3 regions of the Pseudomonas sp. L7 genome follow, and region 1 is predicted to be linked to each of the others. Evidence: predicted binding sites of a transcription regulator. Region 1 holds the regulator's gene; each other region holds the start of a gene.

Region 1 (9,930 bases):
GGGGTTGCTCAAGGTCCTGCAGGCCCTGCTTGCCGAGCAGGTGCCCGTGCGTGACATCCGCAGCATTGCCGAGGCCATCGCCAACAATGCCGCCAAGAGTCAAGATACCGCCGCGTTGGTGGCTTCGGTGCGGGTCGGCTTGTCCCGCGCCATCGTGCAAAGCATTGTCGGCGTTGAGTCCGAGCTGCCTGTGATCACCCTTGAACCAAGGTTGGAACAGATCTTGCTCAATAGTTTGCAAAGGGCCGGGCAGGGTCAGGAAGACGGTGTTCTTCTTGAACCGAGCATGGCCGAGAAGTTGCAGCGTTCGCTGATCGAGGCGGCGCAGCGCCAGGAGATGCAAGGCCAGCCGGCCATCCTCCTGGTCGCCGGCCCGATCCGTGCCATGCTGTCGAGATTCGGTCGTCTGGCCGTGCCCAACCTGCATGTGCTGGCGTACCAGGAAATACCGGACAACAAGCAAGTCACCATCGTTGCCACCGTGGGCCCTAATGGCTGAGGTAGTGGGTTATGCAAGTTAAGCGTTTTTTCGCCGCCGATATGCGTCAGGCCATGAAACTGGTCCGTGATGAGCTTGGCGCCGATGCCGCGATCATCGGCAACCGGCGTATCGCCGGCGGTGTCGAACTGACGGCCGCGCTGGACTACAAGCTGTCCGCCCTGGCCCCACGCGTGCCGAATGTCGAGCTCGAGGACGAGCTGCGCAAGACCCATTCGCGCATCGCCACCGCCCAGGCCGAGCTGGACGGGCGTGGTGACGCCGAGCTCGGCAACCGGCAACTGTTTGCCGGCCTGTCGCTGACCGCGTCCGAGCCACTGGTCGAGCCGCATGTGGAAGCGCCGGTGCCTGCGCCGGCCCCGGCAGCTCCGGCGGTGGACAAGCGCGTATTCGATGCCATGCGTTCGGAGCTTTCGGGCCTGCGCGAGCTGCTCGAAGTGCAGCTCGGCTCGCTTGCCTGGGGCCAGTTGCAGGGCAGCAAGCCGCAGCAGGCCAACCTCTGGCGTCGCTTGCAGCGCCTGGGCCTGTCTGGCCCGATCGCCCGTGAACTGCTCGACCTGGCCGGTGAAATCGAAGACCCGCGCCAGGCCTGGCGCATGGTCCTGGCGCACCTGGCGCGCCTGATCGAGGTGCCTGAGGTCGAGCCGATCGAGGAGGGCGGGGTCATCGCCATGGTCGGCCCGGCCGGCATGGGCAAGACCACCACCCTGGCCAAGCTTGCGGCACGCTACGTGCTCAAGTACGGCTCGCAGCACCTGGCGCTGGTGAGCATGGACAGCTATCGCATCGGTGCCCAGGAGCAGCTCAAGACCCTCGGGCGCATCCTCAATGTGCCGGTGACCTATGTCGATCCGGGCCAGTCGCTGGCCCAGGCCCTGGAACCACTGCTGCGCAAGCGCGTGGTGCTGATCGATACCGCGGGCCTTCAGGCCAGCGATCCGGCCCTGCGCATGCAGCTCGAGTCGCTCGCCAGCCGCGGCATCGCCGCCAAGAACTACCTGGTACTGGCCACCACCAGCCAGAAGCAGGTGCTGACCGCCGCCTATCACAGCTACAAGCGCTGTGGCCTGGCCGGTTGCATCCTGACCAAGCTCGATGAAACGGGCAGCCTCGGCGAAGTGCTGAGCCTGGCCATCAGTCACGAACTGCCCGTGGCCTATCTCACCGATGGTCCGCGCATTCCGGACGACCTGCAGCTGCCGCGCAAGCACCAGTTGGTGAGCCGTGCGGTCAGCGTGCAGTTGCAGGAAGAGCCCAGCGAAGAGGCCATGGCCGACATGTTCGCTGATCTCTACCACAATCCCGATAAGCGGGCGGGTTGAAGATGAACGGCGCAGGGGGTCGACAGCGGCCCTTCAAGTGGGCGGGTCCCACGCGAGACAAGGTAAAGAACAGACATGGGTAGCATGCATCCCGTACAGGTGATCGCCGTCACCGGTGGCAAAGGTGGCGTCGGCAAGACCAACGTTTCAGTGAACCTGTCCCTGGCGCTGGCCGAACTCGGCCGCCGGGTCATGCTGCTGGACGCCGACCTGGGTCTGGCTAACGTCGACGTGCTGCTGGGGCTGACCCCCAAACGTACCCTGGCCGACGTCATCGAAGGACGCTGCGAGCTGCGCGACGTGCTGCTGCAGGGGCCGGGCGGCGTACGCATCGTGCCGGCGGCTTCGGGCACCCAGAGCATGGTGCACCTGGCGCCGGCCCAGCATGCCGGGCTAATCCAGGCGTTCAGCGAGATCGGCGACAACCTCGACGTATTGGTGATCGACACCGCTGCGGGTATCGGTGACTCGGTGGTCAGTTTTGTCCGCGCCGCGCAGGAGGTGCTGCTGGTGGTGTGCGACGAGCCTACCTCGATCACCGATGCCTACGCCCTGATCAAGTTGCTCAACCGCGATTACGGCATGAATCGCTTCCGCGTCCTGGCCAACATGGCGCAGAGCCCGCAGGAAGGGCGCAACCTGTTTGCCAAGCTGACCAAGGTCACTGACCGCTTCCTCGACGTGGCCCTGCAGTACGTCGGCGCCGTGCCCTACGACGAGTGCGTGCGCAAGGCGGTGCAGAAGCAGCGCGCAGTGTACGAGGCCTTCCCGCGCTCCAAGTGCGCCCTGGCCTTCAAGGCCATTGCGCAGAAGGTCGACAGCTGGCCGCTGCCGGCCAACCCGCGTGGGCACCTGGAGTTCTTCGTCGAGCGCCTGGTGCAGCCTACCAGTGCGGGGCCGGTGCTATGAACGCGAGCGGATTCAAGATGTACAGCAAGGCGTCCAAGGACGCCCAGTACGAGCTGGTCGAGCGCTATGCCCCGCTGGTCAAGCGCATCGCCTACCACCTGTTGGCGCGCCTGCCGGCCAACGTGCAGGTCGAGGACCTGATCCAGGCCGGCATGATCGGCCTGCTGGAAGTGGCCAACAAGTACGACGCCAGCAAAGGCGCGAGCTTCGAGACCTATGCCGGCATCCGCATCCGTGGCGCCATGCTCGACGAGGTGCGCAAGGGCGATTGGGCGCCGCGTTCGGTGCACCGCAACACGCGCATGGTCAGTGACGCGATTCGCGCCGTCGAAGCAAGAACCGGTCGTGACGCTAAAGATCACGAGGTTGCTGCCGAACTCCAATTGGGTCTCGACGATTATTACGGGATTCTGAACGATACCTTGGGCAGCCGCCTGTTCAGTTTCGACGACCTGCTGCAGGACGGCGAACACGAAGGGCTGCACGAGGACGGTGCCAGCGGCCAGGTCGAGCCGTGGCGGGATCTGGAAGACGAACGCTTCCAGGCCGCACTGACCGACGCGATCGCCAACCTGCCGGAGCGCGAGCGCCTGGTCCTGGCGCTGTACTACGACGAAGAGTTGAACCTCAAGGAAATCGGGGAAGTGCTGGGGGTCAGCGAGTCGCGTGTCAGCCAGTTGCACAGCCAGTGCGCAGCGCGTCTGCGCAGCCGGTTGGGTGAATGGCGGGCACGGTGAACCCGGGTTCGATGCAGTCGTTTTACGTGGTGCCGAATTGATTGAGCGCGCGCTTGCCAGACGAGCGCGTTTAAGACTGCTTGGAGGTCTAATTGAACAAAGATATGAAAATCCTCATCGTTGACGACTTCTCGACGATGCGGCGGATCATCAAGAACCTGTTGCGTGATCTGGGCTTCACCAACACCGACGAGGCCGACGATGGCACCACGGCCCTGCCGATGCTCGAAAGCGGTCATTACGACTTCCTGGTGACCGACTGGAACATGCCCGGCATGTCCGGTATCGACCTGCTGCGCAAGGTACGTGCCCACGACCGTCTCAAGGGCATGCCGGTGCTGATGGTGACCGCCGAGGCCAAGCGCGACCAGATCATCGAAGCGGCCCAGGCCGGCGTCAACGGCTACGTGGTCAAGCCTTTCACCGCGCAGGTACTCAAAGAAAAGATCGAGAAGATCTTCGAACGCGTCAACGGCTGAGCCATGTCTGGGGGCGCTATGGAATCAAGAAACGATTCTCTGGGGGAGTTCGAGTCGACCCTGAAGAAGCACGCCGAGCAGCTGGTGCAAAGCCTGGAGCGCGGCCAGTTCGGCGAGGCGGTGCAGCTGATCCACCAGCTCAACCAGACCCGTGACCGTGGCCTTTACCAGGAGGTCGGCAAGCTCACCCGCGAGCTGCACAGCGCCATCGTCAGTTTCCAGATCGATCCGCGCATGCCGCAGGCCGAGGAAGTGTCGCAGATCACCGACGCCACCGAACGGCTGTCCTACGTGGTCCGGCTGACCGAGAACGCGGCCAATCGCACCATGGACCTGGTCGAACAGAGCACGCCGGTGCTCAACGACCTGGCGAGCGAGGCCCAGACCTTGTCCGTCGACTGGCAGCGCTTCATGCGTCGCGAGGTGGCGGCGCCGGAGTTTCGTGAGCTGGTCAAGCGCGTCGACAGTTTCCTGACGCACAGCGCCGAAGGTAACCGCAAGGTGGCCGGCCACCTCAACGATATTCTCCTGGCTCAGGACTATCAGGACCTGACCGGGCAGGTGATCAAGCGGGTGACCGCACTGGTCACCGAAGTCGAAAGCAATCTGCTCAAGCTCGTGTTGATGGCCAGTCAAGTCGACCGCTTTGCCGGTATCGAACATGACCACGATCAATTGCGTGCTGAAAAAGATGAAGAAAAACATCCAACTCGGGGTGAAGGTCCGCAGATTCATGCCGATAAGCGTGAAGACGTCGTGTCCGGTCAGGACGATGTCGATGATCTGCTGTCCAGCCTGGGTTTTTAGGGAGCACGTTTAATGAGCTTCGGCGCCGATGAAGAAATCCTTCAGGATTTCCTGGTAGAAGCCGGCGAAATCCTCGAGCAACTGTCCGAGCAACTGGTCGAGCTGGAAAGCCGACCTGACGATGCGGATTTGCTCAATGCGATCTTTCGCGGTTTTCACACTGTAAAAGGGGGCGCCGGCTTCCTTCAGCTCAATGAGTTGGTGGAGTGCTGCCACATTGCCGAGAACGTCTTCGACATCCTGCGCAAGGGAGAGCGCAGGGTCGATGCCGAACTGATGGATGTGGTGCTCGAAGCGCTGGATACGGTCAACAGCATGTTTGGCCAGGTTCGCGAGCGCAGCGACATCACCCCGGCCACGCCAGAGCTGCTCGCCGCGCTGTCGCGCCTGGCCGAACCGGCCAGCGCCGATGCCGTGGCACCGGTTGTCGTGGCCGCGGCCGTCGTCGAGGCACCGGCTGCCGAGGCGGACATCACCGATACCGAATTCGAACAACTGCTCGATTCCCTCGACGCGGTCAAGGCCCAGGCCGAGGCGGCCGAGCAGTCGCAGGGCGAAGCCGTTTCCGGCAGCGCTGACGAGATCACCGACGCCGAGTTCGAATCGCTGCTCGACCAGTTGCATGGCAAGGGTCAGTTCTCGCCGGAAGTCGCGGCGAGCGAGCCGGAGGCTGCAGTCGCGGCGCCGGCCGGTGACGAGATCACCGACGAAGAGTTCGAGGCGCTGCTCGACCAGTTGCACGGCAAGGGCGCTTTTGCCGCCGATGCACTGCCGAGCGTCGAAGCCACCGCCAGCACTGCCACTGCACCGGCGGCCGAACCTGTCGGCGACCATATCACCGACAACGAGTTCGAGGCCCTGCTGGACCAACTGCATGGCAAGGGCAAGTTCAGTGGCGATGCCGTTGCGGCTGAAGCGCCTGCCGTTGCCGTGGCGGCCGCACCTGCTGCCAAGGCTGAAAACAAGCCCGTCGCCAAACCGGCGCCTGCACCCGCGCCAGCCGCCAAGCCTGCCGCCGCTGCGGCCCCGGCACGCGCTGCAGCCCCGGCTGCCGACAAGCACGGCGCCAGCGAGGCGGAAACCACGGTGCGGGTCGATACCGCGCGCCTGGATGAAATCATGAACATGGTCGGCGAACTGGTGTTGGTGCGTAACCGCCTGGTGCGCCTGGGCCTGAACAGCGGCGACGAGGCCATGTCCAAGGCCGTGTCCAACCTGGACGTGGTCACCGCCGACCTGCAGACCGCGGTCATGAAGACCCGCATGCAGCCGATCAAGAAGGTCTTCGGCCGCTTCCCGCGCCTGGTGCGCGACCTGGCCCGCCAGCTCAAGAAAGAAATCAACCTGGAGCTGGTCGGCGAAGAGACCGACCTGGACAAGAACCTGGTCGAGGCCCTGGCCGACCCGCTGGTGCACTTGGTGCGCAACGCGGTCGACCATGGCGTCGAGACCCCCGAAGAGCGCGAGGCCTCCGGCAAGGCGCGCACCGGTCGGGTGGTCCTGTCGGCGGAGCAGGAGGGTGACCACATCCTGCTGTCGATCTCCGACGACGGCAAGGGCATGGACCCGAACGTCCTGCGCGCCAAGGCGGTCGAGAAGGGCCTGATGGACAAGGATGCAGCCGACCGCCTGAGCGAGTCGGATTGCTACAACCTGATCTTCGCCCCGGGCTTCTCGACCAAGACCGAGATTTCCGACGTGTCCGGCCGCGGTGTGGGCATGGATGTGGTGAAGACCAAGATTTCCCAGCTCAACGGCTCGATCAACATCTTCTCGGCCAAGGGCCAGGGCTCGAAGATCATCATCAAGGTGCCACTGACGCTGGCAATCATGCCGACGCTGATGGTGATGCTGGGCAACCAGGCGTTCGCGTTCCCGCTGGTCAACGTCAACGAGATCTTCCACCTCGACCTGTCGCGCACCAACGTGGTCGATGGCCAGGAAGTGGTGATCGTGCGCGACAAGGCGCTGCCGCTGTTCTACCTCAAGCGCTGGCTGGTCCAGGACCAGCAGCATGAGGAGCAGCTCGAAGGGCATGTGGTGATCCTGTCGGTCGGCACTCAGCGTATCGGCTTCGTGGTCGACCAGCTGGTGGGCCAGGAAGAGGTGGTGATCAAGCCGCTGGGCAAGATGCTGCAGGGCACCCCGGGCATGTCCGGCGCCACCATCACCGGTGACGGTCGTATCGCGCTGATCCTCGACGTCCCGAGCATGCTCAAGCGTTACGCCGCCCGGCGTATTTGATTTCGGCGGCGCGGCCTGGCGGTTGCGCCGCCTAATGGAGTGTTTATGGCAGTCAAGGTCCTGGTGGTGGATGATTCCGGTTTCTTCCGCCGCCGTGTCTCGGAAATCCTCTCGGCGGACCCGACCATCCAGGTGGTCGGCACCGCGACCAACGGCAAGGAAGCGATCGACCAGGCGCTGGCGCTCAAGCCTGATGTGATCACCATGGACTACGAGATGCCGATGATGGACGGCATTACCGCCGTGCGGCACATCATGCAGCGCTGCCCGACGCCGGTCCTGATGTTCTCTTCGCTTACCCACGAAGGCGCGCGTGTCACCCTCGATGCGCTGGACGCAGGGGCGGTCGATTACCTGCCGAAGAACTTCGAGGATATTTCGCGCAATCCCGAGAAGGTCAAGCAGATGCTGTGCGAGAAGGTCCACACCATCTCGCGCAGCAATCGCCGTTTCAGCAGTTTCGCCAGTCACGCGCCAAGCCCGGTTGCCAGTGCCGCGCCCAGCACCAGCCATGCTCCGACCAGCACCCTGGGCAGCACTGCCCCGGTTCGTGCTGCGGCACCGGTGCGCGCCGCTGCCAGCCATTCGCCGACGCCCAAGCGCAAGCCCTACAAGCTGGTGGCGATCGGGACCTCCACAGGTGGCCCGGTGGCCCTGCAGCGGGTGCTGACGCAACTGCCCGCCAGCTTCCCGGCACCCATCGTGCTGATCCAGCACATGCCGGCGGCGTTCACCAAGGCCTTTGCCGAGCGCCTCGACAAGCTGTGCAAGATCAGCGTCAAGGAGGCCGAGGACGGTGATGTGCTGCGTCCAGGCCTTGCACTGCTGGCCCCGGGTGGCAAGCAGATGATGGTCGATGGCCGTGGCACGGTGAAGATCCTGCCGGGTGACGAACGCCTGAACTACAAGCCCTGCGTGGACATCACCTTCGGCTCGGCGGCCAAGACCTACGGTGACAAGGTGCTTTCGGTCGTGCTGACCGGCATGGGCGCCGACGGACGCGAAGGTGCTCGCCTGCTCAAGCAGGGCGGCAGCACCGTATGGGCCCAGGACGAGGCGAGCTGCGTGATCTACGGCATGCCCATGGCCATCGTCAAGGCCAACCTGGCTGACGCCGTGTACAGCCTGGACGAGATCGGCAAGCACCTGGTAGAGGCCTGTGTCTGATGGATGTTCTCAGCGTTATCGGCCTGATCCTGGCGTTCGTCGCCATCGTCGGTGGCAACTTCCTCGAAGGCGGGCATGTCGGCGCGCTGCTCAACGGCCCGGCCGGGCTGATCGTGATCGGCGGCACCCTGGCCGCAGCGCTGCTGCAGTCGCCGCTGTCGGCGTTCAAGCGTGCGTTGCAGATCCTGCGCTGGATCTTCTTCCCGCCACGGGTCGATCTGGCCGGCGGTATCGACCGTGTCGTCAACTGGAGCCTGACCGCGCGCAAGGAAGGCCTGCTGGGGCTGGAGGGCGTCGCCGATGCCGAACCGGACCCGTACGCACGCAAAGGTTTGCAGCTGCTGGTCGATGGCGCTGAGCCTGAGTCGATCCGCAGCATTCTGGAGGTCGATTTCCTCACCCAGGAGAGCCGTGACATCCAGGCGGCCAAGGTCTTCGAGAGCATGGGCGGCTACGCGCCGACCATCGGCATCATCGGTGCGGTGATGGGCTTGATCCATGTGATGGGCAACCTGGCAGACCCGTCGCAACTGGGTAACGGCATTGCCGTGGCCTTCGTCGCCACCATCTATGGTGTGGCCAGTGCCAACCTGATCCTGCTGCCGGTGGCCAACAAGCTCAAGGCCATCGTCATGCGCCAGTCGCGTTATCGCGAGATGCTGCTCGAGGGGCTGCTGTCGATCGCCGAAGGCGAGAACCCACGCTCGATCGAGCTGAAGCTGCAAGGCTTCATGGAGTAAGCCATGCGTCGTCGTCGCCATACCGAGGAGCACGAGAACCACGAGCGCTGGCTGGTCTCGTACGCTGACTTCATCACCTTGCTGTTCGCCTTTTTCGTGGTGATGTACTCGATCTCCTCGATCAACGAGGGCAAGTACAAGGTCATTTCCCAGGCGCTGATCGGGGTGTTCAACGACCCCGAGCGCAGCCTCAAGCCGATCCCGATCGGCGATGAACGTCCGCTGACGATCAAGCCGGCAGAACCCTTGATCAAGGACAGTGACCAGGTCGATGCGGGCCTGGGGCAGACCAGCGTCGATCCGCTCAAGACCATCACCGACCAGGTGGACGATGCCTTCGGCGACCTGATCAAGTCGAACCAGATGACCGTGCGTGGCAATGAGTTGTGGGTGGAGATCGAACTCAACTCGGCCTTGTTGTTCGGCAGCGGCGACGCCATGCCCAGCGATATCGCCTTCGAGATCATCGAGAAGGTGGCCAGGATTCTCAAACCCTTCGCCAACCCGGTGCATGTCGAAGGCTTCACCGACAATCTGCCGATCCGTACCGCCCAGTACCCGACCAACTGGGAACTGTCCTCGGCGCGGGCCGCGAGCATCGTGCGGCTGCTGGCGATGGAAGGGGTGAACCCGGCGCGCATGGCCTCGGTGGGTTACGGCGAGTATCAGCCGGTCGCCAGCAACGATACCGCTGACGGCCGGGCGCGCAACCGCCGGGTCGTGCTGGTGATTTCGCGCAACCTCGAGGTGCGCCGCAGCCTGACTGGCTCCGGCAGTGCCAATGCCACCCCGGACGCGGCGTTGCGCCGTGCTGGCACACAAAGTGCACCAGCTACGCCAGCCACGACGGTCGGGAGCAATCCCGTCAAATCTCCGTCACCGAATCTATAAAACCGTTCCCGGCGGGACATTTCGCCCATGCTGGGAGGAAGCAACGCACGATGAGAGTCTGGGCAGTAGCCAATCAAAAAGGTGGCGTCGGCAAGACCACCACTACCATCGCCCTGGCCGGCCTGCTGGCCGAGG
Region 2 (9,930 bases), 1.1 Mb from region 1:
GTACGGGTCAGCTCGGCACGATAACCTTTCTCGGTGTTGATCTGGCGCTGAAGCTCGCGGGCGATGTCGAGCACGATGTCTTTCTCGTGCTGGCCGCGCGAGCCGGAAGCGCCGGGGTCTTCCCCGCCGTGGCCAGCATCGATGGCGACCACGATGTCACGCTTGCCGTTGGGCACCGGCGGCAGCTTGATCGCCGGTTGCGCCGGCGTCACTGGCACCGCAGGCGTGGTCGCCGGTGCCTGGGTGACCGGCGGCGGCGTGGGGTTGCTGGCGGCAACCGCATCGGCTTCCTGGTCGTACAGGTCGACCACCAGGCGGTTGCCGTACTGGGCGTTGGGTGCAAGGGTGAAGCTTTTGGGCGTGACCGCCTTTTTCAGGTCGACCACCACGCGCAGGTCGGTGGCGGTACGCTGGGCCGAGCGCACACTGGTGATAGGCGTGTTCGAGGTGGAAACATTCAATGGCGAGGCGAGCGTCGCACCATTGATGTCGATGACCAGGCGATCAGGCGCGCTGAGCGTGAAGACACTGTGCTGCACCGGGCCGGACAGGTCGAAGACCAGGCGCGTGTTGTCCGGCGCGCGCCACAGGCGCATGCTCTTGACTTGTGTGACGGCCAGAGCGTCAACGGTCACCGCTGTCAGCAGCAGTCCAACGACGGCGACCAGTGCGCGAATGCGCAGCATACCTTTCCCCACTTACTATTTGTTTTCGGCAGCCAGAGCGGCACACCAGGCTTCGCCGCGAGCCCCCTGCGGCGACAGGTTCAGCGAGCGGCCGCCCGCCTGGGGGCTTATGGTAATGGTCAGGTCGGGCTTTGGCAAAACGCCCTCGCCCTTCTGCGGCCATTCGAAAAGACACAGCGGATCGCCTTCGAAATAGTCGCGAATCCCCATGAACTCTAGCTCTTCCGGGTCGACCAGGCGGTAAAGATCGAAATGGAAGGCGCGGATGTCGCCTATTTCATAAGGTTCCACCACAGTGAAGGTCGGACTTTTCACTGCGCCAGTGTGACCCAATCCACGAATCAGACCACGCGACAAGGTGGTCTTGCCGGCGCCCAGGTCGCCTTCCAGAAAGATCACGCCATGGCCGCCGGTGACCTTGGCGAGTGTCGCGCCGAACGCGACGGTGGCCGGCTCGTCGGCCAGAAACAGGGTTATGCCTGACACGCTGAATGCTCCTCCAACAATTCTCGAATGACCGGAACCAGATCGCTGGCCGCCAGACCTCTGCCCTGCGCGCCCAGACGTTCGCCAGCGCAGGCGTGCAACCACACGCCCAGGCCCGCCGCCTGCCAGGCGTCCAGGCCCTGGGCCAGCAACGCGGCCAGCACGCCGGTCAGCACATCGCCCAGGCCGGCACCGGCCATGGCCGGGTGCCCTCGCTCGCACAGCCGCAACTGGCCGTCCGGGTTGGCGACCAGGGTCCCGGCGCCCTTGAGCACGCAGACACTGTCGTAGCGACGCGCCAGTTTACGCGCAGCCCCAGGCCGATCGGCCTGTACGGCCTCGGTGGAAACGCCCAGCAAACGCGCAGCCTCCCCAGGATGCGGGGTCAGGATGCTGCCGCTCGGCAAAGCCAGGGGCGTGCGCGCCAGCAGGTTGAGCGCATCGGCGTCCCAGACCTGCGGCAGGTGCGCATTGGCAACAGCCGAAAGCAGGCTGCGGCCCCAGGCAGCCTGGCCAAGACCAGGCCCCACCACCAGCACCGAGGCGCGCTCCAGCACCGCCATCAACTGGTTGGCCGAACTGACGCCCAGGCACATGGTTTCCGGCAGGCGGCTGAGGCTCGCGGACACATGTTCGGGGCGTGTCGCCAGGCTGACCAGCCCCGCGCCACAGCGCAGGGCGGCTTCGGCACTGAGCAGCACGGCGCCGCCGGTCCCCAGATCGCCGCCGACCACCAGCACATGGCCAAAATCGCCCTTGTGGGCAGTCGCCGGCCGCGCAGGCAGGTGCGCGACGGTCACGCTGCTGAGCGTTTGCGGGGTGTTGGTGGGGTGTTTGGTCTGAGGCATGGGGTCAAAGGCTCCGATGTCTGGCAGAATTATACGCACCTGAGCCTGCAATGCCTTGTCCATCCATGTCCGCCTCCTCTCTAGACCTTCAAGCACTGGCCCAATCGATCAAGGATTGGGGCCGCGAACTCGGTTTTGCCCACGTGGGCATCGCCGATGTCGAGCTTGGCGAGCATGAACAGCACCTGCAGCGCTGGCTGGAGGCCGGCCATCACGGCGAGATGGACTATATGGCAGCGCACGGCACGAAACGTTCGCGCCCCGCCGAACTGATTCCCGGCACCTTGCGGGTGGTTTCGCTGCGCATGGACTACCTGCCCGGCGATACGCTGATGGCCCAACGCCTGGCTCAGCCGGAAAAAGCCTACATCTCCCGCTACGCGCTGGGCCGCGACTATCACAAGCTGGTGCGCAAGCGCGTGCAGCACCTGGCTGACCGCATCCACGAAGCCATCGGCCCCTTCGGCTACCGTGCCTTCGTCGACAGCGCCCCGGTACTGGAAAAAGCCATCGCCCAACAGGCCGGGCTCGGCTGGATCGGCAAGAACACCCTGTTGCTCAACCGTAAAGCGGGCAGCTACTTCTTCCTGGCCGAGCTGTTCGTCGATCTGCCTGTGCCCGCCGACGAAGCCCAGACCAGCGAGCACTGCGGACGCTGCCAGGCGTGCCTGGACATCTGCCCCACCGCAGCCTTCGTCGGCCCCTACCAGCTCGATGCGCGGCGCTGCATCTCGTACCTGACCATCGAGCTCAAGGACGCGATCCCCGTGGAGCTGCGTCCATTGATCGGCAACCGGGTGTTCGGTTGCGACGATTGCCAGATCGTCTGCCCCTGGAACCGCTTCGCCAAATCGACTGGCGAGGACGACTTCAAGCCGCGTCACGGACTGGACAATGTCGAGTTGGCGGCACTGTTCCTGTGGGACGAAAAGACCTTTCTCAGCCGCACCGAAGGCTCGCCGCTGCGTCGTGCCGGTTACGAGCGCTGGCTGCGCAACCTGGCGGTTGGGCTGGGCAACGCACCTTCGACGATTGCCGTGCTCGAGGCGCTGAAAGCGCGGCGCGAGCATCCTTCGGCATTGGTCAGGGAGCATGTGGAGTGGGCGTTGGCGCGGCACGAGGCGGCGAGCTGACAGGCACAGTGCGACCTTTTCGCGGGCGGCACCTCTTGCAGGAGACTGTCTTGCTCAAATCTAAAGGCCAGCCAGTCCCTGTGGGAGCGGGCTTGCCCGCGAAAAGGCCGCAGTCGATCCCGAAGATTCAATGCTCGTCGTTGTAGTGGAACTTGGGCATTTCCCAGTGGAAGCGGATCGCCAGCAACCGCAGCAGGAAGCCGCCAAACAGGGTCAACAGCATCGCCTGCTCGGCTGGCACCTTGAAGTACACGCAGCCCAGATAGAACCAGGCCGCTGCGAACGACACGCTGGCATACAGCTCGCGCCGGAACACCAAGGGAATATCGTTGCAGAAGATGTCGCGCAGGATCCCGCCGAACACGCCAGTGATCACGCCGCTGATCGACGCCACCAGCATCCCCTGCCCCATTTCCAGCGCCGTCATGCAGCCGATCAAGGTGAAGGCCACCAACCCAAGGGCGTCGAGCACCAGGAACAGCGAGCGCAGGTGACGCATCAGCGGCGCGATGAAGATCGTCAGCAATGCGGCGAAACTGGTCAGCACCAGGTATTCAGGGTGCTTCACCCAGGTCAGCGGGTAGTGCCCAAGCAGAACGTCGCGCACTGAGCCGCCACCCAGGGCGGTGATGCAGGCGATCAGCACCACGCCGAACCAGTCCATGCCGCGCCGACCGGCGGACAAGGCGCCTGTCATGGCTTCGGCGGTGATGGCGATGAGGTAGAGCATCAACAGCATGGCGCAGATCCGTGCGAGAAAAGGCGCGCAGTCTACTCACTCGCGCGGGGCACCAAAAGGGGGCGCATGTACGCCCCTTGATTCATCAGACCTTGATGAAATGTTCGCGGTAGTGACGCAGCTCGGCGATCGACTCGCGGATGTCATCCAGTGCCAGGTGCGTGCTGCCTTTCTTGAAGCTGTCGCGCACGTCGGGTGCCCAGCGTGCAGCGAGCTCCTTGAGGGTGGAGACATCGAGGTTGCGGTAGTGGAAGTAGCCTTCCAGCGCGCGCATGTGGCGGTAGAGGAAGCGGCGATCCTGGCAGATGCTGTTGCCGCAGATCGGTGACTTGCCCTTGGGTACCCACTGCTCGAGGAAGGCGATGGTCTGTGCTTCGGCTTCGGCCATGTCGATACGGCTTTCGCGCACGCGCTGGGTCAGGCCCGAGGCGCCATGGGTGCGGGTGTTCCACTCGTCCATGCGCGCCAGTACTTCGTCACTGTGGTGAATGGCGATAACCGGGCCCTCGGCCAGGGTGTTCAGTTCACTGTCGGTGACGATGGTGGCCATCTCGATGATGACGTCGTTGTCCGGATCCAGGCCGGTCATCTCCAGATCGATCCAGATCAGGTTCTGTGGGTTGTGCATGAATGAGCTCCTCGAATAGGCCGACATATTAGCCTAGTGGAGCGTGCTAAACTGCCTGCCGTTTTCTTTTGCCCCGCCAACACGGAACCTCCATGGCCAAACGCCAGCTCAACCGCCGCCAGAACTGGCGCATCGAAAAGATCCAGGGTGAACGCGCCGCCCGCGCCGCCAAACGCGAGCAGCACGCCCTGCAGGAGCTCGAAGGCGGCGACCTGGGGCCCGAACAACTGGGCCTGGTGATCGCCCACTTCGGCGTCACGGTCGAGGTCGAGGCCCAGGACGGCGACGTCGCAGGCCAGGTGTTCCGCTGCCACTTGCGCGCCAACCTGCCGGCGTTGGTCACAGGTGACAAGGTGGTCTGGCGGGCCGGCAACCAGGGCAACGGCGTGATCGTCGCGCAGATGCCGCGCAGCACCGAGCTGTGTCGGCCGAACAACCACGGGCAACTCAAGCCAGTGGCGGCCAACGTCGACCTGATCGTGATCGTCTTCGCCCCGGCACCCGAGCCCCAGGCCAATCTCATCGACCGCTACCTGGTCGCCGCCGAGCACGCCGGCATCCGCCCGCTGCTGCTGCTGAACAAGGCCGACCTGATCAACGACGACAACGCAGCGACGCTCAATGCGTTGCTGGCAGTGTACCGCGACCTCGGTTACCCGCTGCTGGAGGTGTCTGCACACCACGGCGATGGCATGCAACGCCTGCAGCAGACACTGGACGAGCACATCAGCGTGTTCGTCGGGCAATCGGGCGTGGGCAAGTCGTCGCTGGTCAACAGCCTGCTGCCGCAGGCACAGACGCGAGTGGGCGACCTGTCGGAGTGGTCGGGCCAGGGTACCCACACCACCACCACCGCACGGCTCTACCACTTCCCCAACGGGGGCGACCTGATCGACTCACCCGGTATCCGCGAGTTTGGTTTGGCGCATGTCAGCCGGGACGATGTGGAAGCAGGCTTCATCGAATTCCGCGAACTGCTCGGCAACTGCCGCTTCCGCGACTGCAAGCACGACCGCGAGCCGGGGTGTGCGCTGCTCAAAGGGCTGGAGGAAGGGCGTATCTCGGCGCAGCGGATGCACAGCTACCGCTCGATCGTGGCTAGCCTGACGCAAGACACCTACTGAAGATGCAGGAGCGGCATTGCGCCGCTCTTGCCGATTACGTGCTCAGTTTTCCTTGGGCTCGTCCATCTTCAGCACGCCATCCTCGAAGATGTTCAGCTTCTGACGCAATTCACGCGGCTGCATCGGCGCCGCGCCATCGGCCGGCGCGGCGGAGGCACCAGGTGCTCCTGGCGCCGCATTGGCAGGCGGGGTCGGATTGGCCGGTGCTTCAGGTGCGCCCTGCTCGCCCTCGATATCCCGCTGGGCTTTCTTGGTCAGCACGATGATGTCGATCCGGCGGTTGACCGGATTGAACGGGTTCTCGCGGTCGAACAGCGACGAGGAGGCGTAACCCACCACCCTTGCGACCTGCCCATCCGGATAACCACCCGCCACCAGCGCACGTCGCGCGGCGTTGGCACGGTTGGCCGACAGCTCCCAGTTGCCGAAATCACCGATGCCGGCATAAGGCTTGGCATCGGTATGGCCGCTGACGCTGATCTTGTTCGGCACAGCCTTGATGGTGTCGGCCATCGCCAGCAGGATGTCTTCGAAGTAGGGCTTCAGGCGCGCACTGCCGAGGTCGAACATCGGTCGGTTCTCGGCGTCCATGATCTGGATGCGCAGTCCGTCCTGGGTGATCTCGAACAGGATCTGGTCCTTGAACTTCTGCAGTTGCGGATTTTCCTCGACCTTGTTCTGCAGCTCCTGCAGCAGCAGTTGCAGACGCTCCTGCTCGACCTGCTCGGCCATGGTCTCGATCCGGTCTTTGTCCATCTGCACGCTGGTGTCAGGCGTCGGCTCGGACTTCTCTTCCGGGTTGATGGTCTTTTCCGGTGCCAGCTGCGGCGAGCCGCCCAGGTCGATGACGTAGGGCGTACCGCTTTCGGAGAAGCCGATCGGGTCCTTGAAGTAGCCGGCGATGGCGATCTTCTGCTCCGGAGTGGCCGTGGACAGCAACCACAGCACCAGGAAGAACGCCATCATCGCCGTGGCGAAGTCGGCGAAGGCGATCTTCCAGGAACCGCCATGGTGGCCGTCGCCGTAGCGCTTGACGCGCTTGACGATGATGGGCTGATTGTTCTCCATGACTTAGCGACCGCGAACCGCTTGTTCCAGTTCGGCAAAGCTCGGTCGGTGCGCCGGGTACAGCACCTTGCGCCCGAACTCGACAGCCAGCGACGGCGGCATGCCGGACGCCGAGGCCACCAGCGAAGCCTTGATCGCCTCGTAGACGTTCAGTTCTTCCTTGGCATCGTGGCGCAGGCAGTTGGCCAGCGGGCCGAAGAAGCCGTAGGCGGCGAGAATACCGAAGAAGGTGCCGACCAGCGCTGCACCGACGTGCAGGCCGATGGACTTCTGGTCGCCATCGCCCAGCGAGGCCATGGTCACCACGATACCCAGTACCGCAGCGACGATACCGAAGCCGGGCATGGCGTCGGCGACACTGGTCACTGCATGGGACGGGTGCTCGAGGTCTTCCTTCATGCTCAGCAGCTCCATGTCGAACAGGCCTTCGAGCTCATGGGGCGCCATGTTGCCGGTCGACATGATGCGCAGGTAGTCGCAGACGAACGCGGTCATCCGCGCATCGCCCATGACCGCAGGGTACTTGGCGAAAATCGGGCTGGCCGCGGGATCCTCGATGTCACCCTCGATGGCCATCATGCCCTCGCGGCGACTCTTGTTGAGAATCTCGTAGATCAGGCCCAGCACTTCCAGGTAGAACGTATGGGTGAAGCGGCTGCCGAACATCTTCAGCGACTTCTTCATGACGTGCATGGTCATGTAGCCAGGGTTGGCCTGGAGAAACGCGCCAAAGGCCGCACCGCCGATGATCAGCACTTCGAACGGCTGGATCAGCGCCGCGATCTTGCCGTGGGAGAGCACGTATCCGCCGAGCACACTCGCGAATACGACGATGATGCCGATAATTTTAGCCATAGATTGAAAGCACTTGCTGTCGTGGTCAGGGTCAGGGGCGGAAGCTTGGAAACTCTTCTTCTCCTTATCGGCAGAACTGCGCCAGACTATAGCCACTCAATGCGAAAAGCCAGTTTGGACTGATGTCAAAATGCCAATCGAAACCAAGGTGCCAGCGCAGATCCCCTCCTCTCTAGATGCCTGGGTAAGGCTGCTCGACGGCATCCGCGTGCCGGTGCCCAAAGAAAGTCACGACCGCGTTCTGGCGGCCATCAACGACAACCGTCGCTCGCTGCGCGACATCGCCGAACTGATGCAGGACAGCCCGTCGCTGGTGCTGTGCGTGATGCGCGAAGCCAATCACCCGACCCACGCCAGCCAGGCCGAGCCCGCCGAGAGCCTGGAAGTCGCCCTGAATCGCCTGGGCCTGAGCCGCACCCTGCAACTGATGGGGCGCCTGCCATCGATACCGGGCGACGACATCCCCCCAGTACTGCGCCAGTTCCTGCTGATCAGCCAGCACGCCACCCAGCAGGCCAACGGCCTGTTCGCCAGCCGCCTGGCACGCCTGTGGCAGGAAATCCACTGGGGCAGCCTGCTGTTCCTCTCGCCACTGTGGGCGCTGGCCCTGGCCTACCCCAAGCTGCTCGACACCTGGGAACTGCGGGTCATTCACAAGGGCGAAGAAGCTTCAGAGGTGGAACATGCACTGTTTGGTGTGCGCATCATGGAGTTGTGCCGCGCCGTCGCCACACACTGGCGCCTGCCGGAATGGGTCACCCAGGGTTATCGCCTGCTGCTCGAAGAACGCGAGCAACTGGCCCAGGTGTTGAACATCGCCCGCGAGCCCGACGATCTGAGCAAGCAGCATCGACTGGACGAAGAGCCCGGGCTGCGCCGCTGGTTCAACCAACCGGCCAACACCGTGCTGTTGGCCAACGGCCTCGCGCTGTCGGCCCAGGTCGGCTGGGACAACCCGCACCTGCTGCGCTGGCAACTGCTCACAGCCATGTACCTGCAAACCACGCTGGACGATGTGCAGCAGCAAGTGCACCAGCAAGCGGCGGCCAGCGCCCGTCACCACGCCCGGCATGCGCTGTTCCACCCGGCCGAGGCGCTGATCTGGCCCTGGCAGCAGCGGCGTCCGCACCCGGACATGCTCACCCCGCCACCGCCACCCGCCCAAGACCTGGCGCGCTGGCGCACGCTGTGCGGCGACCTTCTTGCACAGCCCAGCCCCTTCACCAACACCGTGCACCTGGCCACCCAGGCACGCGAGGCGCTGCTGGCTTGCGGCATGCAGCGGGTGCTGTTGTTGTTGCTCGACAAACCCAACGACTGCCTGCGCGTCCAGCAAAGCGCCGGCCTGCCGCGCGAAGCCTCAGGGCTGACGTTGGCACTGGGCCAGAGCAAGCTGCTGCAAAAACTGCTGAGCAAAGCCGCGCAACTGCGCCTGACACCCGACAACCATGCCCAGTTTTCCGCCCTGCTGCCCGCACCGCTGCGTGCGCTGTTCCCCAGCGAACACCTGCTGTTGCGCTCGCTGGCCGTGAACGACCAGGTGCTGATGCTGGCGATCGCCGACCAGGGCGGCAAGCCGCTTGCCGACGTGAGCGTGCAGGCCTTCGGGAAAACCGCACAGTGTATCGAGCGCGCGCTGGCCAGCTTCGCCAACCGCAATGCCTGAGCCTTGCGCTACAATCGCACCTCCCTTGCTCCCCGGAGACCGTGGATGACTGATTTTTCCGGCTTGCCCCTGGTGATCGAAGCCGCCGACCTGCTGCCACGCCTGGATTCGCCTGAGCTGATCCTGGTCGACCTGAGCAGCGCCAACCGCTATGTCAGCGGCCATATCCCCGGCGCGCGGTTCGTCGAGGGCAAGCGCACCCAACTGGGCCAGCCCCCGGCCCCCGGCCTGCTGCCGACCCAGGCCGACCTGGAAAAGCTGTTCAGCGAGCTTGGCCATCGGGACGACGCGGTGTACGTGGTATACGACGACGAAGGCGGCGGCTGGGCCGGGCGCTTCATCTGGCTGCTCGACGTGATCGGCCACACGCGCTACCACTACCTCAACGGCGGCATCCAGGCCTGGCCCGCGGACAAGCTCGTCACTGAAGTGCCACCAGCCGCCAGCACGCCTGTACGCCTGCGCTTGCGCGCCGAACCCACCGCCACTCGCGAATACCTGCAAAGCCGCCTGGGCGCAGACGACCTGGTGGTCTGGGACGCCCGCGGCCCGCAGGAGTTCAATGGCGAGAAAGTCCTGGCAGCCAAGGGCGGCCATATCCCCGGCGCGGTCAACTTCGAGTGGACTGCCGGCATGGACCTCAACGACCACCTGCGCATTCGCAAGGACATCGCCGAAGTACTGCAGCAGTTGGGCA
Region 3 (9,930 bases), 1.9 Mb from region 1:
TATCAGGTGATAGCCCTGGAACACGAAGCCGAAGGCCTCGCGGCGCAGCCAGGCCAGTTCGTCGCTGTCGAGTTCGGCGACGTCACGGCCAGCGAAGCGATAGCTGCCACGGGAGGGGCGGTCGAGGCAGCCCAGGATATTCATCAGGGTGGATTTGCCGGAGCCGGAGGCACCCACGATGGCGACGAACTCGCCCGGCTGGATGCTCAGGCTGATGCCACGCAGCACCTGGACCTCGGGCGAGTCGATGCCGCCGTAGACCTTGTGGATGTCATCGAGCTCGATCAGCGGTGCGTTCATTCAGCCTCCGCTGGCGCGTGGTGCGCCGATGACCAGTTGCTCGCCTTCACTGAGGCCGTCGAGGATCTGCACCCGCAGGCGATCGCTCAAGCCGGTGCGTACCTGGCGCTGTACGACCTTGCCGTTACGGGTCAGGACCTGTGCCAGGCGCATGCCCTCGGTGGGCGCGTCGTCCAGCGCCGCCAACGGTGCGGTGAGCACCTGGCTGGCCTGGCCTGCGACGAAGAACACCTGGGTGGTCATCTCGGCCATCAGGGCGCCGTCAGGGTTGTCCACGTCCAGCAGTACGGTGTACTGCACCACCTTGCTGCCGGTGGTGCCACTGCTGGCGCTGGCCGGGCTGCCGCCGCCCTGGCTGGTCTGGTCGAGCGGCTTGGGCGGGATCGGCAGGATCTGGCGCACGGTGCTGGTCCAGCGGCGCTTGCCACCGGCCAGTGTCGTGAAGTAGGCCGTCATGCCAGGCTTGACCTGGCCGATGTCGGCCTCCGAAACCTGGGCCCAGACGGTCATCGGCGACAGCCGGGCAATGCGCAGGATCAGCGGGGTCTGCTGCTGGGCGTTGAGGGTCTGGCCCTCGCGTGCGTCCACCGCCACCACGGTGCCGTCCATCGGTGCGTAGATCCGTGTGTAGCCCAGTTCAGCCTCGTCGCTGCGCAGGCTGGCCTGGGCCTGGCGGATCTGCGCCTGGTACATGTCGATGCGTGCCTGGGTCACCTTGAGCTGCGCCTGGGCCTGCTGGACATCCTCCTGACGCGTGGCGCCTGCACTGGCCAGCTCGTGCTGGCGCTGAAACTGCTGCTGGGCGAGCAGGTATTGGGCGCGCTGTTCGGCAAGCTGGGCCTTGAGGTTCTCGATCGAGTAGCGCCCGGCGTCCAGGCGTGCCTGTTGAGTGGAGGGGTCGATCTCCACCAGCAGTTGGCCCTTGCGCACTTCATCGCCAACTTCCACGTGCAGTTTGCGGATCTGCCCGGACGCCTGGGCGCCGACATCCACGTAGCGACGGGGTTGCAGGGTGCCAAGGGCGGTGACGCTGCTTTCGATGTCGCCGCGGGTGACCTGTACGGTGCTGACTGGCAGAGTGCCTAAGGGCAGGGCTTTCCAGGCCAGCAGGCTGCCCAGCGCGATCAGGCCCAGGCCGCCGAGAACGAGGCGGCGACGGAGTGTGGATGTACGTCTCATGCAGACTTCCAGCCAGGGATGAGGAGCGTGTCGCGCCTTTCAGGGCACGCACGGAGGTCACAGTTAGACGAACGCTGGGGAAATGGATTTAGCCGCAGGCGAGGGGTGTGTTGCTGAGAATGGTTGTAATTTGTAAGATGACACGCTGATATCACTGATGCGTATTTTCAATCGCATTGACGTTGCCCAACGGGAGAGGCAAGGGCCGTGGTGGAACATTACTATCGCGAACTGGTGAGTTTCCTCTCCTCGCGTCTGGGCAGCCGGCACGCGGCAGAGGATGTCGCCCATGACGCCTGCCTGCGCCTGCTCGAGCGCGGCGGTCACCCGCCGATCGAGCGACCCCGTTCCTTCCTCTACCGCACGGCGCTTAACCTGGTGATCGACCGGCACCGGCGTCAGACGGTGCGCCAGTCCGAGCCGCTGGAAGTGCTGGACAACGACGAGCGCTGGCATAGCCCGGCACCGCCCCATCTGCTGCACCTCGATGAGCGCCTGGAGCTGGTTCAGCGTGCACTGGACGAGTTGAGCGCACCGTGCCGCGAGAGTTTCCTGCTGCGCAAGCTCGAGGGCCTGTCGCATCCGCAGATCGCCGAGCGCCTCGGGGTTTCGCAGAGCGTGGTGGAAAAGCACATCGTCAATGCCATGAAGCACTGTCGCTTGCGCATGCGTCAGTGGGAGCAGTGAAAAGCCCGTGGAACAGGGGTGAAAAATCCCTGTGCAGCGCCTTGATTTATCGTCGGTTCCCGACAACTATCAAGACAGAGACCCGTCATTGCCCGCACAGGCGCAGCAAGGCCTGGCAGTGTCTCTGACCACCTTGCCGCCAGGGTCCGGACCATGCCGAACAAGTCCATGCGCATCCTCATCGCCGACGAGCATCCCGGCCAGCGCTTGCAACTGGAGCGCATGCTCAATGGCCTGGGCTACTACCGGATCGCCCCGGTGGAAAGCTTCGAAGACCTGCAGCGCCTGGTGCAGAGTGCATTGCACCCGTTCCAGCTATTGGTGGGCAACATCGAGCTGGGCAGCCATGCAGGCGTCGACCTGGCCCGTTTCTGCCGCGTCAGCCCGCAGATCCAGCATGTGCTGCTGTACCACTCCCAGCATCTGAAAGTGCCGAGCATCGCGCAGAGCGAACGCCGGGCGGTCAGTGTCAGCCTGCCCAAGGTGCCCGATAGCGAGGCACTGGAATCGTTCATGGCGATCATCGACACCCCGCAGGTGCTGGGGCAGGTTGCACTGCCGTCCGGGCTTGCCGGCGGCGCGGGCTATTCCTGGCGGCGGATGAACTTCTCGCACAACGCTTTCAGCCGTTCCAGCTGAGACGCATCGGCATTTGCTATCCTCTTGCCTTTTGCCGATCTGCGGAACCCAGAAATGACTGCCATCGATACCGCCCGCGCGCCTCGTTTCAGCCGCGGCGATCACCGTACCCTGGGCCTTGCGGCCCTTGGCGGCGCGCTGGAGATCTACGATTTCATCATCTTCGTGTTCTTCGCCCTGACCCTGAGCCAGCTGTTCTTCCCGCCACAGATGCCGGAATGGCTGCGCCTGCTGCAGAGCTTCGGGATCTTCGTCACCGGTTACCTGGCACGCCCTCTGGGCGGCATCCTCATGGCGCACTTCGCCGACCATCTCGGGCGCAAGCGCGTATTCAGCCTGAGCATCCTGATGATGGCCCTGCCGTGCCTGTTGATCGGGGTGATGCCGACCTACGCCGACATCGGCTACGCCGCGCCTCTGCTGCTGCTGGCCCTGCGCATCCTTCAGGGCGCCGCGGTCGGCGGTGAGGTGCCCAGCGCCTGGACCTTCGTTGCCGAGCACGCGCCTCCGGGGCGTCGCGGCTACGCCCTGGGCTTCCTGCAGGCGGGGCTGACCTTCGGTTACCTGCTTGGAGCGCTGGTCGCCACCTTGCTGGCGCGGCTCTACACCCCGCAGGAAATTCTCGACTTCGCCTGGCGTTATCCCTTCCTGCTGGGTGGGGTGTTCGGCGTGTTCGGTGTCTGGCTGCGCCGTTGGCTGAGCGAGACGCCGGTGTTTCTTGCCCTGCGTGAGCGTCAGACGCCGCCCGTGGCATTTCCGCTGCGCACTGTTCTCACTGGCCACCGCGCTTCGCTGATCCCGGCTGCGCTGTTGACGTGCGTGCTGACCTCTGCAGTGGTGGTGCTGGTGGTGATCACCCCGACGGTCATGCAGCAGCGTTTCGGGATCGATGCCGGGCATACCTTTGCGCTCAGCAGCGTAGGCATCGTCTTTCTCAATATCGGCTGTGTACTGGCGGGGCTGCTGGTCGACCGCATCGGTGCCTGGCGTGCGGTGATGATCTACAGCCTGTTGCTGCCGCTGGGGATCGGCGTGTTGTACGCCAGCCTGGTGGGGCAGTGGGGCTTGACCTGGGCGGCCTATGCGCTGGCCGGGTTGTCCTGTGGCGTGGTGGGGGTGGTGCCTTCGGTGATGGTCGGGCTGTTCCCGGCACAGATCCGCGTGTCAGGCATCTCCTTCACTTACAACCTGGCCTATGCGCTGTGGGCCAGTACAACGCCCCTGGCGCTGATTGCCCTGATGCCGTGGAGCCCCTGGGTGTGCGTGGGGTTCTGCCTGATCATGGGCGTGGTCGGGGCCTTGACCAGCGTCTTCTACGCCCAGACCACGCCCCTGTGTGCCGAGGAGCGAGCGGTCGGTTGCTGAGTGTGCAGGAGCGGGTTGACCCGCGAAAAAGACACCGCGCTGCCTGGCCGCCGCCCCACAAGGACGGTCAGGACTTGAAGCGTCCGACCAGCCCGTTCAGCTCTTCCGACAACTGCGACAACCTCCCCGAATCCGATTGCGCCGAGCTGGCCAGGCCTTCCACCAGCCTTGCCTCGTCGTAGATCTGCTGGATGTGCCGGTTGATCTCCTCGGCCACGCTGTGCTGCTCTTCGGCGGCTGCCGAGATCTGCAGGTTCTGATCGCGGATCTCGTTCACCGACAGCTGGATGCCCTCGAAGCTGTCCCGCGCGCGTGCGATCGAAGACACGCTGGCCCGCGACAGGTCCAGACAGCTTTCCATCTTCTGCGACACCTCCTGGGTCTTGTTGCCCAGGGTGTTGAGCAGTTGGTCGATCTCGCCGGTGGAATCGGCGGTACGCTTGGCCAGGGCCCGTACTTCGTCGGCGACCACGGCGAAACCGCGGCCTTGATCGCCCGCGCGGGCGGCCTCGATCGCTGCGTTCAGTGCCAGCAGGTTGGTCTGCTCGGCGATGGCGCGGATGGTGCCGAGGATCTGGTTGATGTTGCGGCTGCCTTCCTCGAGCTCGACCATCGCCTGCGACGACTCGCTCAGGCGGCTACCCAGGCGATTGACGTTGTCGGTGGTCAGCTCGATCTGCTGCTTGCCCTCGGCGACGCGGTGATGGCCGTTTTCTGCGGCGTCGGCCGCGCTGCTGCAGGAGCGTGCGACTTCGTTGGCGGTGGCGACCATCTCGTTGAAGGCAGTGGACACCAGTTCCACGGCTTCACGCTGGCGCCCTGCGGCTTCGTTCATGTTGCCGGCCAGTTCGCTGTTGGCCCGCGATGCTTCGTGCAGGTTGCCCGAAGCGGCACCGATGCGCTGGATGAGTTGGCGGATCGCCGCGAGGAACTTGTTGAACCAGCCGGCCAGCTCGGCGGTTTCATCCTTGCCCTGGATCACCAGGTCCTGGCGCAGGTCGCCTTCGCCCTGGGCGATCTGCTGCAAGCCGGCGCTGACTTGGCCGATGGGCTTGACGATGACCCGCGAGAACGCGGCTGCAACCAGGGCGAAGACCAGTGCCAGCACCAGTACGATGATGGCGGTGAGGTAGGTCATGTGGGTGGCGGCGCCCATCACTTCGCTGTACTCGATCAGGCCGACGAAGCGCCAGCCCAGGTCAGGCGAGGTCCAGACATTGGCCATGTAGCGCACCCCCTCGATCACCACCTCGGTGGATCCTTGTTCGGTGGCTGCCAGTTGTGCATACGGCTCGCCAAGGTCCTTCAGTTGCTTGAAGCCATGGCTGGCATCGCGTGGATCAACCAGCACGGTGCCGTTCTCGATCAGCATCACATATCCGCTCTTGCCCAGCTTGATGCTCTTGACCAGTTCGGTGAGGTTCTTCAGCGACACGCTGACCACGAACACGCCCTTGGGCTTGCCGCTGGCATCGTTGAGCGTGCGCGCGGTGCCGACCAGGGCGACGTCGTCCTTGTCGTAGTAGTAGGCGGCGGTGCGCACGGTCTTGCCCGGAGTAGCCATGGCGGCCTTGTACCAAGGACGCGCGCGTGGATCGTAGCTGGCCAGCTTCGGGTCATCCGGCCACTTGGCGTAGGTGCCGTCCTCAAGGCCGATGGAGATGATGGCTGCCGCCGGATGGGTAGCGCCATAGCGGGCAAAGGCGTCGATGACCTGCTGGGTGGCTGCAGGCAGGGGGTGGCTGGCAGCGTCGGCGGAGGTGTAATCCTTGAGTGTACTCACTGATGTGTATACAGGATCTGTCGCCATTTGTTCTACGTTTTGTAGCGTGCCATCGAAGAACTGACGCATGTTGCCGTCGATCTGGCGAATTTCACGGGTGCTGCCGTCGAGGAACTGATCCACCGCCTCGGCGCGGATGTTAACCACAGAAATCACGCCGACCAGGGCTACCGGGATGAAAGCCACCAATACGAACGCAAGCACCAGCTTGTTTTTTATCTTCATCGGGACGAACCATTCGTGGGAGTGAAAAGCAGGAGGGCCATTTCGCATGCGTAGTGGCTATCTGCTATTTATCCTGTTTCGGCGCGTCACGGGAAAATCTTTAGTGCATAGTTCGTGTACAAAAAAATAAATGATTGTTCTGGTTCTGCGAGGCGGCCCAAGGCGCAGAAACGAAAAACCCGGCGCAAGCGCCGGGTTGTAAGGGATTCATTGGCTTTCAAGCCTTGCGGACTTTCTCCACCCGGCTCTCCTCGAGCTCCTTGCAGGCCTTCTGGATCATCTGCTCGGTGATCGGGACCTCACGGCCCTGGGCATCGATGATCGAGCCACACACCTGGGGCTTCGGGGGCTGGGCGCTTTTTACGGTGTCGCTGCTATGTTGCAAGCTCATTTCCTGTCTCCTCATCAGGTTGCAAGCTCAGGGTAACCACTCGCCGTGACTGACCTGTGACAGCTCCTTCGGCATCACGACAGGCACAGTGCAACAGAAAGTGCGGTAAAGCTCCAGTGACAGGTTAGACCGATAAGCTATAGCCACTGGCCCTACCGAACTGCGACCCCTCGGCAGCTGCAGGCGTTCCACCCAGGCAGATGAATGGTAGTCTGCAGGTTTCCCGCTCACCGGTCCGTGCCATGTCCGATCCGCTTTCCTCCCGCCAGCGCCGCGCCTTGGGCCTGGCCTGGCAATTCGTGCGTCCCTACCGCCGGCAGGCCATGCTTGCGTTGCTTGCACTGATCGTCACGGCAGCCATCACCCTGTCCATGGGCCAGGGCATTCGCCTGCTGGTGGACCAGGGGTTCATGACCGGTTCTGCGCACCAGCTCAACCAGACGATTGCGCTGTTCATGGTGCTGGTGCTGGCCCTGGCGGTTGGAACCTTCAGCCGCTTCTACCTGGTGTCGTGGATTGGCGAGCGCTGCGTCGCCGACATTCGCCGTGCCGTGTTCGATCACTTGATCGGGCTGCATCCGGGGTTTTTCGAGGATAACCGCAGCTCGGAGATCCAGTCGCGCCTGACCGCCGACACGACGTTGCTGCAATCGGTGATCGGCTCGTCGCTGTCGATGTTCCTGCGTAATGCGCTGATGGTGCTGGGCGGGGTGGTGTTGCTGTTCGTCACCAATCCCAAGTTGACCAGTATCGTGGTGCTGGCCTTGCCGCTGGTGCTGTCGCCGATCCTGCTGTTCGGCCGGCGGGTGCGCAGCCTGTCACGCCAGAGCCAGGACAGGGTCGCTGACGTCGGCAGCTACGTCGCCGAAACACTGGGGCAGATCAAGACGGTGCAGGCCTACAACCATCAGGCTCACGATCGCCAGTTGTTCACCGACACCGTCGAGGCGGCTTTCGATGTGGCGCGCCAGCGCATTGCCCAGCGGGCCTGGTTGATCACCGTGGTGATCGTTCTGGTCCTGGGCGCCGTGGCAGTGATGCTCTGGGTGGGCGGCATGGATGTGATTGCCGGGCGCATCTCCGGGGGCGAGCTGGCCGCGTTCGTGTTCTACAGCCTGATCGTCGGCAGTGCCGTGGGCACCTTGAGCGAAGTGATTGGCGAGTTGCAGCGGGCTGCCGGGGCCGCCGAGCGTATTGCCGAATTGCTCGCGGCAAGCAGCGCGATCGTACCGCCGTCGCAGCCTTCGACACTGCCGGGCGCGCGGGCCAACGGGCAGATCGAGTTGCGCGATGTGCACTTCGCCTATCCATCACGTCCGTCGGTGGCGGCCATCGATGGCCTGAGCCTGGTCATCGCACCTGGGCAGACAGTGGCGTTGGTGGGGCCGTCTGGGGCGGGCAAGTCGACGCTGTTCGACCTGCTACTGCGTTTTCACGACCCGCAGGCGGGCAGTATTCTGCTCGACGGACAGCCGATTGCAGCGCTCGACCCCGACGACCTGCGTCGTCAGTTCGCCCTTGTGGCGCAGAATCCTGCGCTGTTTCGCGGCACGGTCGAGGCGAATATCCGCTACGGAAGGCCGCAGGCGAGTGCCGCCCAGGTCGAGGCCGCGGCGCGCAGTGCCCATGCTCACGAATTCATCCAGCAATTGCCCCAGGGCTACCAGACGCTGCTGGGCGAGGGTGGCATCGGTCTGTCGGGTGGGCAGCGCCAGCGCCTGGCGATTGCCCGGGCGCTGCTGGTGGATGCACCGGTGCTGTTGCTCGACGAGGCCACCAGCGCGCTCGACGCGCAGAGCGAGCACCTGATCCAGCAGGCCTTGCCGCAGTTGATGGCCGGGCGTACCACCTTGGTGATCGCCCACAGGTTGGCGACCGTGCAGCATGCCGATCGCATTGCGGTGATCGACAAGGGCAAGGTGGTTGCTGTCGGCAGTCATCGCCAGCTGGTCGAGGAGAACCCGCTCTATGCCAGGTTGGCGGCGCTGCAGTTCGCTGCAGGCAGCGCCTGAATCGCGATCAGGCAGACACGAAAAAGCCCGCACTGAGGCGGGCTTTTCGAAGGATCTGGTCGGAGAGACAGGATTCGAACCTGCGGCCTTCTCGTCCCGAACGAGACGCGCTACCTGGCTGCGCTACACTCCGATTTCGAAAATCCTACTGCATCGTATTTTTGAACGCAAGCCCTTGTTGTTAAAAGGCCGTTAGCTCAAAACGAGGTGCAGATCAGAGCTCCTTGACGGTGCGAATCTGATCCTTGTTGATGCGTGTACGCTTGCCATCGAGTTGTTCGAATTCGTAGAAGCCGGAGTCTTCGTCGTAGGAAGGTTTGTCCACGGCCTGAATCTCGCGGCCGTCGTTCAAGGTGATGACGGTTGGCGAAGCGCAACCGGCGAGGGTGGCCAGGCCCAGGGCGAGCAGGAAGGCGGGAATTGTCCGTTGGATCATCGTGTTTCTCCAGTGCGATGGTGCTTGATGACGTTATGACGCGAGGCGTCCTTGCAAAGTTCCTCGCATAGTCGAGCATAGCGGCAATCAGCGGGCATTGACCAAGAACAAGGCTGCCTTGTGATATAACTGGCGCATTCTTTCCCCCTGCGACGGACCCCCATGAAAGCCAAGGCAGATACCCCCTTCGTGCCGTTGAACATTGCCGTGCTGACGGTCAGCGACACCCGTACCTTCGACACCGACACCTCCGGGCAGATGTTCGTCGATCGCCTCAGCGCCGCAGGCCACCGCCTGGCCGAACGGGTGCTGCTCAAGGATGACCTCTACAAGATCCGCGCCCAGGTCGCCACCTGGATCGCCGACGACCTGGTACAGGTGGTGCTGATCACCGGCGGCACTGGCTTCACTGGCCGCGACAGCACCCCCGAGGCCGTCGCTTGCCTGTTGGACAAGCAAGTCGATGGCTTCGGCGAGCTGTTCCGGCAGATCTCGGTGCCGGACATCGGCACCTCCACCGTGCAGTCGCGTGCCCTTGCGGGCCTGGCCAACGGCACCCTGGTGTGCTGCCTGCCCGGCTCGACCAATGCGGTGCGCACTGGCTGGGACGGCATCCTCGCCGAGCAGCTCGATGCCCGCCATCGCCCCTGCAATTTCGTCGCGCACCTGAAGCAGTCGCAGGCCTGTGACAGCCGTGGCTGAGGCGGCGCCGAGCCGGCCGTTGATGCCGGTGGAAGAGGCCCTCGAGCGCCTGTTGGCACTGGCCGAGGCGGCGCCCATCGACGAAGTCGAGGTGGTCGCGCTGGCCGATGCCGAAGGGCGGGTGCTGGCCAACGATCTGTTCGCCACGCTCGACCTGCCGCCTTGGCCCAACAGTGCCATGGACGGCTACGCCCTGCGCCTGGCTGACTGG

Evidence for each region. The regulator FliA, encoded in region 1, starts transcription of late flagellar genes. The targets are predictions, from matches to a motif close to CTAAAGTTTNNNNNNNNNNNGCCGNTAA.
Region 2: a site for FliA is predicted at 7,632-7,659, ahead of motA (flagellar motor stator protein MotA). Genes of this name have one in related genera too.
Region 3: a site for FliA is predicted at 6,254-6,281, ahead of ACK3BK_RS09015 (methyl-accepting chemotaxis protein). Genes of this name have one in related genera too.

Annotation. Positions count from the first base shown of each region.
Region 1 is NZ_CP176784.1:3,815,347-3,825,276, reverse strand. It holds gene flhA (flagellar biosynthesis protein FlhA) at 1-499, shown strand, start outside; gene flhF (flagellar biosynthesis protein FlhF) at 511-1,821, shown strand; gene fleN (flagellar synthesis regulator FleN) at 1,897-2,730, shown strand; gene fliA (RNA polymerase sigma factor FliA) at 2,727-3,467, shown strand; gene ACK3BK_RS17585 (chemotaxis response regulator CheY) at 3,572-3,946, shown strand; gene ACK3BK_RS17580 (protein phosphatase CheZ) at 3,965-4,753, shown strand; gene ACK3BK_RS17575 (chemotaxis protein CheA) at 4,766-6,997, shown strand; gene ACK3BK_RS17570 (chemotaxis response regulator protein-glutamate methylesterase) at 7,043-8,164, shown strand; gene ACK3BK_RS17565 (flagellar motor protein) at 8,164-8,904, shown strand; gene motD (flagellar motor protein MotD) at 8,908-9,795, shown strand; gene ACK3BK_RS17555 (ParA family protein) at 9,846-9,930, shown strand, end outside.
Region 2 is NZ_CP176784.1:4,963,393-4,973,322, forward strand. It holds gene ACK3BK_RS22760 (N-acetylmuramoyl-L-alanine amidase) at 1-698, opposite strand, end outside; gene tsaE (tRNA (adenosine(37)-N6)-threonylcarbamoyltransferase complex ATPase subunit type 1 TsaE) at 702-1,172, opposite strand; gene ACK3BK_RS22770 (NAD(P)H-hydrate dehydratase) at 1,160-2,020, opposite strand; gene queG (tRNA epoxyqueuosine(34) reductase QueG) at 2,086-3,153, shown strand; gene ACK3BK_RS22780 (trimeric intracellular cation channel family protein) at 3,281-3,892, opposite strand; gene orn (oligoribonuclease) at 3,978-4,520, opposite strand; gene rsgA (small ribosomal subunit biogenesis GTPase RsgA) at 4,613-5,644, shown strand; gene motB (flagellar motor protein MotB) at 5,687-6,712, opposite strand; gene motA (flagellar motor stator protein MotA) at 6,716-7,567, opposite strand; gene ACK3BK_RS22805 (HDOD domain-containing protein) at 7,698-9,233, shown strand; gene ACK3BK_RS22810 (rhodanese-like domain-containing protein) at 9,279-9,930, shown strand, end outside.
Region 3 is NZ_CP176784.1:1,931,817-1,941,746, forward strand. It holds gene ACK3BK_RS08990 (MacB family efflux pump subunit) at 1-300, opposite strand, end outside; gene ACK3BK_RS08995 (efflux RND transporter periplasmic adaptor subunit) at 301-1,479, opposite strand; gene ACK3BK_RS09000 (sigma-70 family RNA polymerase sigma factor) at 1,690-2,166, shown strand; gene ACK3BK_RS09005 (histidine kinase) at 2,320-2,805, shown strand; gene ACK3BK_RS09010 (MFS transporter) at 2,860-4,170, shown strand; gene ACK3BK_RS09015 (methyl-accepting chemotaxis protein) at 4,238-6,178, opposite strand; gene ACK3BK_RS09020 (PA1571 family protein) at 6,396-6,569, opposite strand; gene ACK3BK_RS09025 (ABC transporter transmembrane domain-containing protein) at 6,812-8,581, shown strand; tRNA gene ACK3BK_RS09030 (tRNA-Pro) at 8,638-8,714, opposite strand; gene ACK3BK_RS09035 (YgdI/YgdR family lipoprotein) at 8,796-9,017, opposite strand; gene moaB (molybdenum cofactor biosynthesis protein B) at 9,180-9,719, shown strand; gene glp (gephyrin-like molybdotransferase Glp) at 9,703-9,930, shown strand, end outside.